DNA from 3 places in the Mesorhizobium subarcticum genome. Region 2 is predicted to be linked to each of the others. Evidence: predicted binding sites of a transcription regulator. Region 2 holds the regulator's gene; each other region holds the start of a gene.
What was found. The regulator PhoB, encoded in region 2, activates phosphate uptake and scavenging genes when phosphate is short. The targets are predictions, from matches to a motif close to TGTCATNNANCTGTCAT.
Positions count from the first base shown of each region.

Region 1 (3,276 bases), 1.7 Mb from region 2:
GCGGCTCGACGCTGATCTGCCTCGATGTCAAAGGCGGCAAGCAAGCAGCGTTCGCCCTGCAGAACGCGCTCGACATCGTGCTGATCTCGAACAATCTCGGCGATGCCAAGAGCCTGATCACCCATCCGGCAACGACCACGCACAAGAATTTGAGCGACGAGGCCCGCGCCGAACTCGGCATCGGACCGGGGACGCTGAGATTGTCGGTCGGGCTGGAGGATACCGATGATCTGCTGGAAGATGTCGCGCAGGCGCTGAAGGCCGCTAAATAGAGGCGACTCGGGCGCCGGAACCTACGCGCTCGACGACGCCTCTTCCAGCTCGGCTGCCTTGGTGCCGATGGTCATAGCATTGCCGCGCCAGTCGACGGCACCTCCGAGCCAGCCGCGCGCCCACATCGCCGGCAGGATCAGGTCTCGCGCCATGATCGCCGCGACCATGCGCGGCGACAGGTACCAGCCCTTGGACCAGGCCAAGGCACATTCCGGAAGATAGAAGGCCGCCAGCACGGCGATGGCCGTCAGCGGCAGGCTGAGGCCGACGCTTGCCGCCGCAACCAGTGCAAGCAGTAGCGGCACCACTGCGCCAGTCAGGATTTCGGGCGCGAAGAACAGCGGGAAGGTGACGCGGCGCAGGCGCGCCCAACGAGCCTGGCGCGACCAGATCTCGCCAAGCCTGCGCCGGCCGAGCGGCTGCTCGAAGGGCGCGGCGACGAGATTGACGCGCAGGCTAAGCCCGTTGACCAGCTTGGTCGCCGCGGCGTCCTCCGCGATTTCGGCGGCCAGCGCACGGATGCCGCCATTGGCATCCAGCATCGGCTTGTTCCACAGCATGCTCTTGCCCTGGGCAAAGCCGAGGCCGAGCGCCTCGCCGGCATACTGCCAGCGGGCTTGCAGCGTGTTGAGGAAGGCGCATTCGACCTCGGCCCAGAAGCCGTCAGGCCGCGAGCCGATCGGTGTCGAGCATACAAGGCCGGTATCCGGCCGCCACGCCGCCATCAGATGCTGGACGTAGTCTCTTGGCATCAGCACGTTGGAGTCGGCCAGGATGACCCAGTCATGGCGCGCGGCTTCCCAGCCCTTGACGCAATTGTTGAGTTTGGGATTGGCGCTGACGCGGTCGTCACCAATCAACAGCCGGGCCGGAACCTGCGGGAAATGGGTGATGGCTTGTCTGATCAGCCTGGCCACCGGATCGTCGGCATGGGCGACGCAGAAGATCAGCTCGTAGCGCGGCCAGTCGAGCGAGAAGGCGCGCTCCAGCGTCTCCTGCGTGAATGGCTCGACGCCGCGCGACGGGACAATGATGGACACCGGTTGCGATTTGCTCGCCGGCGGCACGATCGTGGCGCGCCGTTTCAGCTGTGAAGCGGCGAGCGTGATGCTGGCAGCATTTACGACAATGAGAGCAGTCGAAAGCGAGGCGGCTATGACAGTGAGTTCCATCGAGATCTGGTCACTCCAGAAAAGACGGCCCGCATGACAGGCGTTTTCAACAGTCGACAGAGCGCCGAGTCGCCCGGTTCGTGCACACCACCATTGTCATGTGTCACTTAAATGACATTCTTTGCCGGCACCTGCCCTTCAAGGGCAGCCGCGACAAGACGCGCACGTTGACCTGCTTGCCGGGAGCGCCGAAACTTACCGGATTGTTTTGGAGCCGCTTATGTATCGCGCCGTCACGCGCAAGATCGAAGTTCAGGTCAGGCCGTTCTATCTTGAGGATCGCTCGGACCCTTCCGAGAACCGCTATGTCTGGGGCTATCAGATAACGATCGACAACCAGTCGGACGAATTCGTGCAGCTTCTGTCGCGCTATTGGCACATCACCGATGGTACCGGCCGGATAGAGGAAGTGCGCGGCCCGGGCGTCGTCGGCGACCAGCCCGAACTCAATCCCGGCGACAGTTATCAGTATACATCGGGCTGCCCGCTCTCGACGCCGTCCGGGATCATGGTCGGGCGCTATACGATGCGCAACAAGCGCGGCGAGACATTCGACATCGCCATACCGGCGTTTTCGCTGGATCTACCGGGGACAAGGCGGACAGTGAATTAGCCTCCTTCTCCCCGACACTATACGGGGAGAAGGAAGGATCCCTTACTGCGCCGCGAATTCCGCTGGGTCGAAGTCGTATTGCGTCGAGCAGAATTCGCAGGCGACGTGGATGCCGCCATCCTCGGTCGAGTCCTTGATCTCCTGTGCGGAGAACCCCTCGAGGATACCGCGGATCTTGTCCCTGGAGCATGAGCACTGGTCGGCGACGGGGACACCGCCGAAGACGCGCACGCCATGCTCGTGGAACAGGCGATAGAGCAGCCGTTCGGCGCCGATCGTCGGATCGATCAGTTCGGTCGGTTCGATGGTGCCGAGCAGCGCCAGAAGCTCCTGCCAGGAATTGTCTGAGGGATCATGGATCTCCTCGCGCGGATCGCCATCGCCGCCCGGCAGGTCCGGAACGCGCATGCGCTCGGGCGACTGCGGCAGGAACTGCGCCAGGATGCCACCCGCACGCCACTGTTCACGCGCGCCGCCAGGGCCGGGCGTCAAAAGCTTGGCAACCGAAAGCCTTATATCCGTCGGGATCTGTTCCGACTGGCGGAAATAGGTGCGTGCCGCGTCCTCCAGCGTTTCACCGTCGAGCTGGACGATACCCTGATAGCGCTGCGTGTGGGCGCCCTGGTCGATGGTCAGCGCCAGCACGCCGCTGCCGAGCAGCGTCTGCTGGGAAGTCTCGCCTGCCGCGACCAACGCCTCAAGCCGATCCGCATCGAAGCGCGCATAGGCGCGCAGCGCCGAAGGCGTGGAGAAATCCGCCACCAGCATGTCGACCGGCCCGTCGGTGCGGGTCTGCAGGATGAACTTGCCCTCGAACTTGAGCGAAGTGCCAAGCAGCACCGTCAGCACACAGGCTTCTGCCAGCAGGCGGGCAACCGGCTCGGGATAATCGTGGCGGGTGAGAATGGCGTCGAGCATCGGTCCGAGCTGGACCGTGCGGCCGCGCACGTCGAGCGGGCCGACCTCGAAGGGCACGACATGGTCGTCGCCGGCATAGCCGAACTCGCCGAGTTTGGGGTGATGTTCAGTCACTTGATAGGTTTCCAACATGACAAAGCTCCGGGGCGCGGCCATGCGGCCCGGAGGGCCACATGCGTCCAAACGCGCTTGATTTGCGTGATGCGGCGCAGATAGGCATCGCGCCGCCGCAGATCAAGCGCCCAAGGATCAAGCGCCAAGACACGTCAAGCGCCCAAGCACTTCAAACAGCAAGACACG
Region 1 covers NZ_CM144237.1:424,162-427,437, forward strand. Annotated here, with positions in the region: gene ACZYHG_RS01970 (O-succinylhomoserine sulfhydrylase) at 1-272, shown strand, start outside; gene ACZYHG_RS01975 (ceramide glucosyltransferase) at 294-1,445, opposite strand; gene apaG (Co2+/Mg2+ efflux protein ApaG) at 1,666-2,058, shown strand; gene ACZYHG_RS01985 (Hsp33 family molecular chaperone) at 2,101-3,132, opposite strand.
Region 1: ACZYHG_RS01975 (ceramide glucosyltransferase) is a predicted target of PhoB. The motif match lies at 1,546-1,562, and genes of this name have one in related genera.

Region 2 (3,276 bases):
GTCATCCTGCTCGACGAGCCGGCCTCGGCGCTCGATCCGCTGTCGACCGCCAAGATCGAAGAGCTGATCGACGAGTTGCAAGCCGACTACACGATCGTCATCGTCACCCACAACATGCAGCAGGCGGCGCGCGTCTCGAAGCAGACGGCGTTCATGTATCTGGGCGAGCTGGTCGAGTTCGACAAAACGGAAAAGATCTTCACGTCGCCCCGCGAGAAGCGCACGCAGGACTACATCACCGGCCGCTTCGGCTGATCGCACGCATACGAGGACCAGGATCATGGCCGAACATACGGTTGCAGCCTTCGACGAGGAGCTCGGACAGATCAGCAAGCTGATCAGCGACATGGGCGATCTCGCCGGCTCGATGGTCGGCGGCGCCACCAAGGCGCTGCTGAACTCCGACAACGCTCTCGCCCAGCGCGTCGTCTCCGATGATGCCATCATGGATGCCCGCCAGCGCGAACTCGACGACCGCGCCATCACGCTGATCGCCAAGCGCCAGCCGATGGCCGACGATCTGCGCCATGTCGTCGGTTCGATCCGCATGGCCGGCGACCTCGAACGCATCGGCGACCTTGCCAAGAACATCGCCAAGCGCGTCGGCACCGTCGGTCTCAGCGCCACGCCGCGCGACCTGTCGCACTCCATCGATGCCATGGCACAGCTGGTGCTGATCCAGGTGCATGGCGTGGTCGAGGAGTATGCGGCGGGTGACGCTTCGGCTCTCGCCAAGCTCAGGAATGACGACGAGCGCATCGACGTCAAATACACCTCGGTGTTCCGCGAACTGTTGACCTACATGATGGAAGATCCGCGCAACATCACCGCCTGTACGCATCTTTTGTTCTGCGCCAAGAATCTTGAGCGCATCGGCGACCACGTGACCAACATCGCCGAAAATGCGTATTATGTGCTGACCGGCACGCAGCTGCCCGCCAATCGCCCGAAGCAGGACGAGACCGCAATGTCGGCGCCGGCGGCATAACAGGGTGACAAGCCGATGATCGCGCCACGCATCATGGTGGTGGAAGACGAGGAGCCGCTAGGCGTGCTCCTCCGCTACAACCTGGAATCGGAAGGTTACCAGGTCGAAGTGGTGACGCGCGGCGACGAAGCCGAAATCCGGCTGCAGGAAAACGTCCCTGACCTTCTGGTGCTCGACTGGATGGTGCCGGCGGTGTCGGGCATCGAGCTTTGTCGTCGGCTAAGAATGCGGCCCGAGACCGAGCGGCTGCCGATCATCATGCTGACAGCGCGCGGCGAGGAAAGCGACCGCGTACGCGGCCTCTCGACCGGTGCCGACGATTATCTGGTCAAGCCGTTCTCGACGCCGGAATTCATGGCCCGCATCAAGGCGCTGCTGCGCCGCGCCAAGCCGGAAGTGCTGTCCAGCGTGCTCAAGGTCGGCGACATCGTGCTCGATCGTGAATCACACCGGGTCTATCGCAAGAAGAGCGAGATCCGGCTCGGGCCGACCGAATTCCGCCTGCTCGAATTCATGATGCGCCATCCCGGCCGCGTGTTCTCGCGCAGCCAGTTGCTCGACAATGTCTGGGGCGAAACGATCTACATCGACGAGCGCACGGTGGACGTGCATGTCGGCCGCCTGCGCAAGGCGGTCAACAATGGCCGCATGCCGGATGTGATCCGCACCATTCGCGGGGCGGGCTACGCGATCAGGGAAGATTAGGGATATGCTGATATTCAGGTGATGCCGGCCTGCGAATGACAGTTTCCTGCGCTTCCGGTACTCACGGACCCAAATGTCCGCTCCGTTCCGGTTCTCGGAACCCACCATTCTCGACTCGGCCTGACTTGAATCTCAACATATCCCTACGCGTTATTCAGGCAACGTTCTTGCCGACAACGCCTGACTTACCCTGCGCGCCCGGCGCGAAAATCTCCTGGTCTACGAAGGTCAGTGCACGCATGGCGCAGCCTTCGCGGATAAGGGGCAGTTCGTTCGGCTCGGTGTCGAAGGAAATCGATTTCGAATGCTGGCCACCGGCGGTCTGGGCGATGGCCTCCCGCAGCGCCGGTTCGATCAGGTCGAAGGCGGCGGCGCTGACACCGACCATGGCAACGGGGGCGGGGTCGATCAGGGCGAACAGGCTGCCGAGGCCGTAGCCCAGCGCCTCGCCCGCCTTGCGGTAGGCTTCGCGTTCCGGCCCGTCCCGCTCCCGCGCCGTGGCGGCAAGGGCCCGCATCTGCGCGTCGCTGACATCGGCGACCGGCTCGGTGTCCTCGCCGAGCTGTTTTGCGTTGCGCCAGATGGCGTAGTTGCCGGCATAGGCCTCGACGCAGCCGCGGCGTCCGCAGCGGCAGAGTGCGCCGTTCGGCCGATGGATCATGTGGCCGAACTCGCCGCCCGAGGAATGGGTGCCGGTGAACAGCTCGCCCTTCAGCACCAGGCCCATGCCGATGCCGTGCGAAAGCAGGATAGCGATGAAGTCGTCGCGATAACGTTCGGGATCGCGCCAGCGCAGCGCCACCGCCATCATGTTGCAGTCGTTTTCCATGGTGGCGGGGATGCCGAATTCGGCTTCGAGTATGTCGGCGAAGGCGATGTCGGTCTGCGGCGTGATCGGCGACCAGAGCATTGCCCGGGCCTTGGTGTCGGTGATGCCCTGGATCGCCAGCGCGATGCGAGCGACGCTGCGGACATCGATGTCGGGATCCGCGAGGCGTCGCCGCACGATGGCCACGCATTCGCCGATCAGCGCCTCGCGCGACATAGTCAGCGTGTCCAACCGGCGCTGCTCCTCCGATACCACCTGGCCGGCATAGTCGATGACGGCGACGGAGAGGAAATTCAGCGACAGCACCACGGTCATGACGGCCGCGGCCTCGGGGTTGAGGCCGAGGCCGACCTGCGGCCTGCCGCGTTTGAGCGCGCCGGCCTCGCTCGGTTTGCCTTCGGCCAGGATGCCTTCGCCGATCAAATCGGAGGAAATCGCCGATATGGTCGAGTGGCTGAGGCCGGTGGTCGCCGCGATCTCGGTGCGCGAGGGCCGACCGGCCCGGCGCACGGCCGCAATCACCATGGCGCGGTTGCGCCGGCGCAGATCGTCGTGGCGGATTCCGACCGACATGCTTTCCCACATCCTCCCGGTCGCCGCGGTTCCTCCGGCCCCTCGAACACTGCCGACGACACGCCCAAATACTGGCAGAAGCGGGCCGTCCTGTCATTTATTTATTCCGAGGCTCGAAAAAAATTCGTGGGGACATCGAAATCCATCAGAATCGATGTTGACAGCGTTTCGGTGTTGGATC
Region 2 covers NZ_CM144237.1:2,091,535-2,094,810, forward strand. Annotated here, with positions in the region: gene pstB (phosphate ABC transporter ATP-binding protein PstB) at 1-255, shown strand, start outside; gene phoU (phosphate signaling complex protein PhoU) at 281-988, shown strand; gene phoB (phosphate regulon transcriptional regulator PhoB) at 1,004-1,693, shown strand; gene ACZYHG_RS10225 (ROK family protein) at 1,848-3,095, opposite strand.

Region 3 (3,276 bases), 3.2 Mb from region 2:
CGAAAAGCACCCGGCCGCGGCCGAACGCATCGTTGCCGCGGCCAACGCCTACTGCCGCAAATTCTCCAATGAATGGTCGGAGCAGGCGATCTCGCTGCTTGCGCTCTACAAGTACTTCGTCCTCAGCGGCCAGATTATTCCGGACGCCGAAATCTGGCGTTACATAGTGGGATAGCGGCCGACGCAGTTTGTCGAGGCCCGCGTGCTACACGCCGCTCCGGTCAATCACGAGATCGGCGGGACCAAAACGATCCTTCGCCGTCAGTTGCTGGTGCCAGTAGGGGTAGAGCAGGGGCGGACGGCTGACCGCGTCGAGGCGTTCGCGTTCTTCGCCCGAGAGTGCCAGGCTGGCGGCCGCGAGATTGTCCTTGAGCTGCGCATCGTTACGCGCGCCGATCACCAGCGAGGAGACGGCAGGGCGGCCGAGCAGCCAGGCAAGTGCCACCTGCGCTGCCGATACGCCGCGAGCCTTGCCGATCTCGACAAGCACATCGACGATCCGCCAGAGGCGTTCCTCGTCGCGGATCGGCGGCTCCGACCAGCCGGCGAGCTGTCGCGCGGTCGGGCTGTCGCGATGGTATTTGCCGGACAGCAATCCGCCGGCGAGCGGGCTCCAGACCAGCACGCCTAGCCCCTGGTCGACCGAGATCGGCAGCAGTTCATATTCGGCCTCGCGAGCCTCCAGCGTGTAGTGGATCTGCTGGGTGACGAAGCGCGGCTGGTGACGGCTGTCGCTGATGGAGAGCGCCTTCATCACCTGCCAGCCGGAATAGTTGGAGCAGCCGACGTAGCGGACCTTGCCCTGAGTGACCAGCGTGTCGAGCGCGGCGATGGTTTCTTCCAGCGGTGTCACGCCGTCCCATTCATGCAGGAAGTAGATATCTATGACATCTGTCCTCAGCCGCTTCAGGCTCCTCTCGCATTCGCGGATCAGGTGATAGCGCGACAGGCCTTCGTCGTTAGGCCCACTGTCGATCCGCATGCGTGCCTTGGAGGCGATCAGCACGTCGGCCTTGCGCTTGCCGCCGAGCGCTTCGCCGATGATCTCCTCCGACAGGCCGTTCGAATAGACATTGGCGGTGTCGATGAGGTTGATGCCGGCGTCGATGCACATGTCGATCATCCGCTTGGCTTCGGTAAGATCGCTGTTGCCGACCGCGGCGAAGGGGCCTGCTCCGCCGAAGGTCATGGTGCCCAGGGTCAGTGTCGAAACCTTGAGGCCGGAACGGCCAAGGGTGCGGTATTCCATGTCAGTCCTCGCGATTGTGTTGAAGCGGGGCGGCGCGAAAGGGCGGCCCGGAATGCGCCGGGGATTTGTAGGACAATTCGGCCGATTTGTCGCTATGCAAAGATGGTGGGTCGATCACACATCGTGGAATCCGCAGCCGCGGCAATCGCGCCTGGGCTGCAATAAAACCGTCACTGCCGGCCTATATTGAATTCGGCTAAGGTGTTTCCATTCTAGGCTGCTGGCCTGCAATTGGAGGCGCCGTACGGGAACCGACAGGGCTTGTAAGCGGAGCAGCTGATATGACCGAGCTAAAACAGAATTCTCCTGCCAAGGATTGGCTTGAGGCCGAACTCGCCGACACGCTCGACGAAGATTATGAGCTCGAAATGTCGGAGCCGGCGCTGTCGATGGAGATCGCCAAGATCTACAAGAACTCGCATCCGCCTTCGATCGACCGCATGCAATATTTTCGCGATTTGATCAGCCTGCAGTCCGAATTGATCAAGCTCCAATCCTGGGTCGCCTATCACAAGAAGAAACTGGTGGTGATTTTCGAGGGCCGCGATTCCGCCGGCAAAGGCGGCGTCATCAAGCGCATCACCCAACGGCTCAATCCGCGCATCGCCCGTGTCGTGGCACTGCCGGCGCCGACCGAGCGTGAAAAGTCGCAATGGTATTTCCAGCGCTATGTGCCGCATCTGCCGGCTGGCGGCGAGATCGTGCTGTTCGACCGCTCCTGGTACAACCGCTCAGGCGTCGAAAGGGTGATGGGCTTTGCTTCACACGACCAGGTCGAGGAGTTTTTCCACGATGTGCCGGAGTTCGAGCGCATGCTGGTGCGCTCGGGCATCACGGTCGTGAAGTACTGGTTCTCGATCACCGATGAGGAACAGCAGATGCGCTTCCTGATGCGCATCCACGACCCGATGAAGCAGTGGAAGCTGTCGCCGATGGACCTGCAGTCGCGCGTGCGCTGGGAGCAGTACACCAAGGCCAAGGAAGAGACCTTCGCCCGCACCAACATTCCCGAGGCGCCCTGGTTCATCGTCGAAGGCAACGACAAGAAGCGCGCGCGGCTGAACTGCATCGATCATCTGCTCAAGCAGGTGCCGTATGAAGAGGTGCCGCACGAGGAGATCACGCTGCCGGAGCGCGTCTTCAACCCCGAATACGAGCGCCAGACGCTGCCGCGCGAACTTTACGTGCCGGAGAAGTATTGAGCCTGGAAAGGGGCGCCGTTTCTTACGCTGGCGCCCCCGTTCTCATGGCTATGCCCGACTGATCACCACATGCATCGCGTGCGGCGAGGCGACCTGTTCACTGCATTGGTAGCCGACCTTCGGCAGGTCGAGGCCTGCCAGAAGGTTTTCGCCGCCGCCAAGCAGCACAGGCGAGATCGCGAGATGCATCTCGTCGAGAAGTTTCTCCTGCAGGTATTGCCTGATCGTCGCGACGCCGCCGCCAACCCGCACATCCTTGCCACCAGCCGCGGCCTTCGCTTGCTCAAGTGCCGAATGGATGCCCTCGGTCACGAAGTAAAAGGTCGTGCCGCCTTCCATGACGACGGGCTCACGCGCATGGTGCGTCAGCACGAAGACAGGTACGTGATAGGGCGGATTGTCGCCCCACCAGCCTTTCCAGCTTTCGTCCTTCCAGGGCCCGCGGATCGGGCCGAACATATTGCGCCCCAGGATCCAGGCGCCGACATTTTCGAAGCTGCGCGCCGCGAAATCCTCGTCGACGCCGGAGGCGCCGCCTTCCTCGCCGAACATCTTGCGGAAGGTGCGGGTCGTGAAGGCCCATTTGTGCAACGCTTTCCCACCGACGCCGAGCGGATTCTCCAAATCCTGATCGGGACCGGCGCCATAGCCGTCGAGCGACAGGGTGAATGCGTTGACACGCAGCTTGGACATGAAGGCCTCCTAACCAATTATGTCTGCATCGGTTTTGTTGTAGCAAACCGATTGCAGATCGCAAGCGGTGGTCCTCACGATGCAGACACGTCCTGACACCGTCACCAAATGACGTCCGCGTGGCGATGCGCT
Region 3 covers NZ_CM144237.1:5,301,466-5,304,741, reverse strand. Annotated here, with positions in the region: gene ACZYHG_RS25930 (glycosyl transferase family 90) at 1-175, shown strand, start outside; gene ACZYHG_RS25925 (aldo/keto reductase) at 206-1,249, opposite strand; gene ppk2 (polyphosphate kinase 2) at 1,531-2,451, shown strand; gene ACZYHG_RS25915 (dihydrofolate reductase family protein) at 2,500-3,144, opposite strand.
Region 3: ppk2 (polyphosphate kinase 2) is a predicted target of PhoB. The motif match lies at 1,407-1,423, and genes of this name have one in related genera.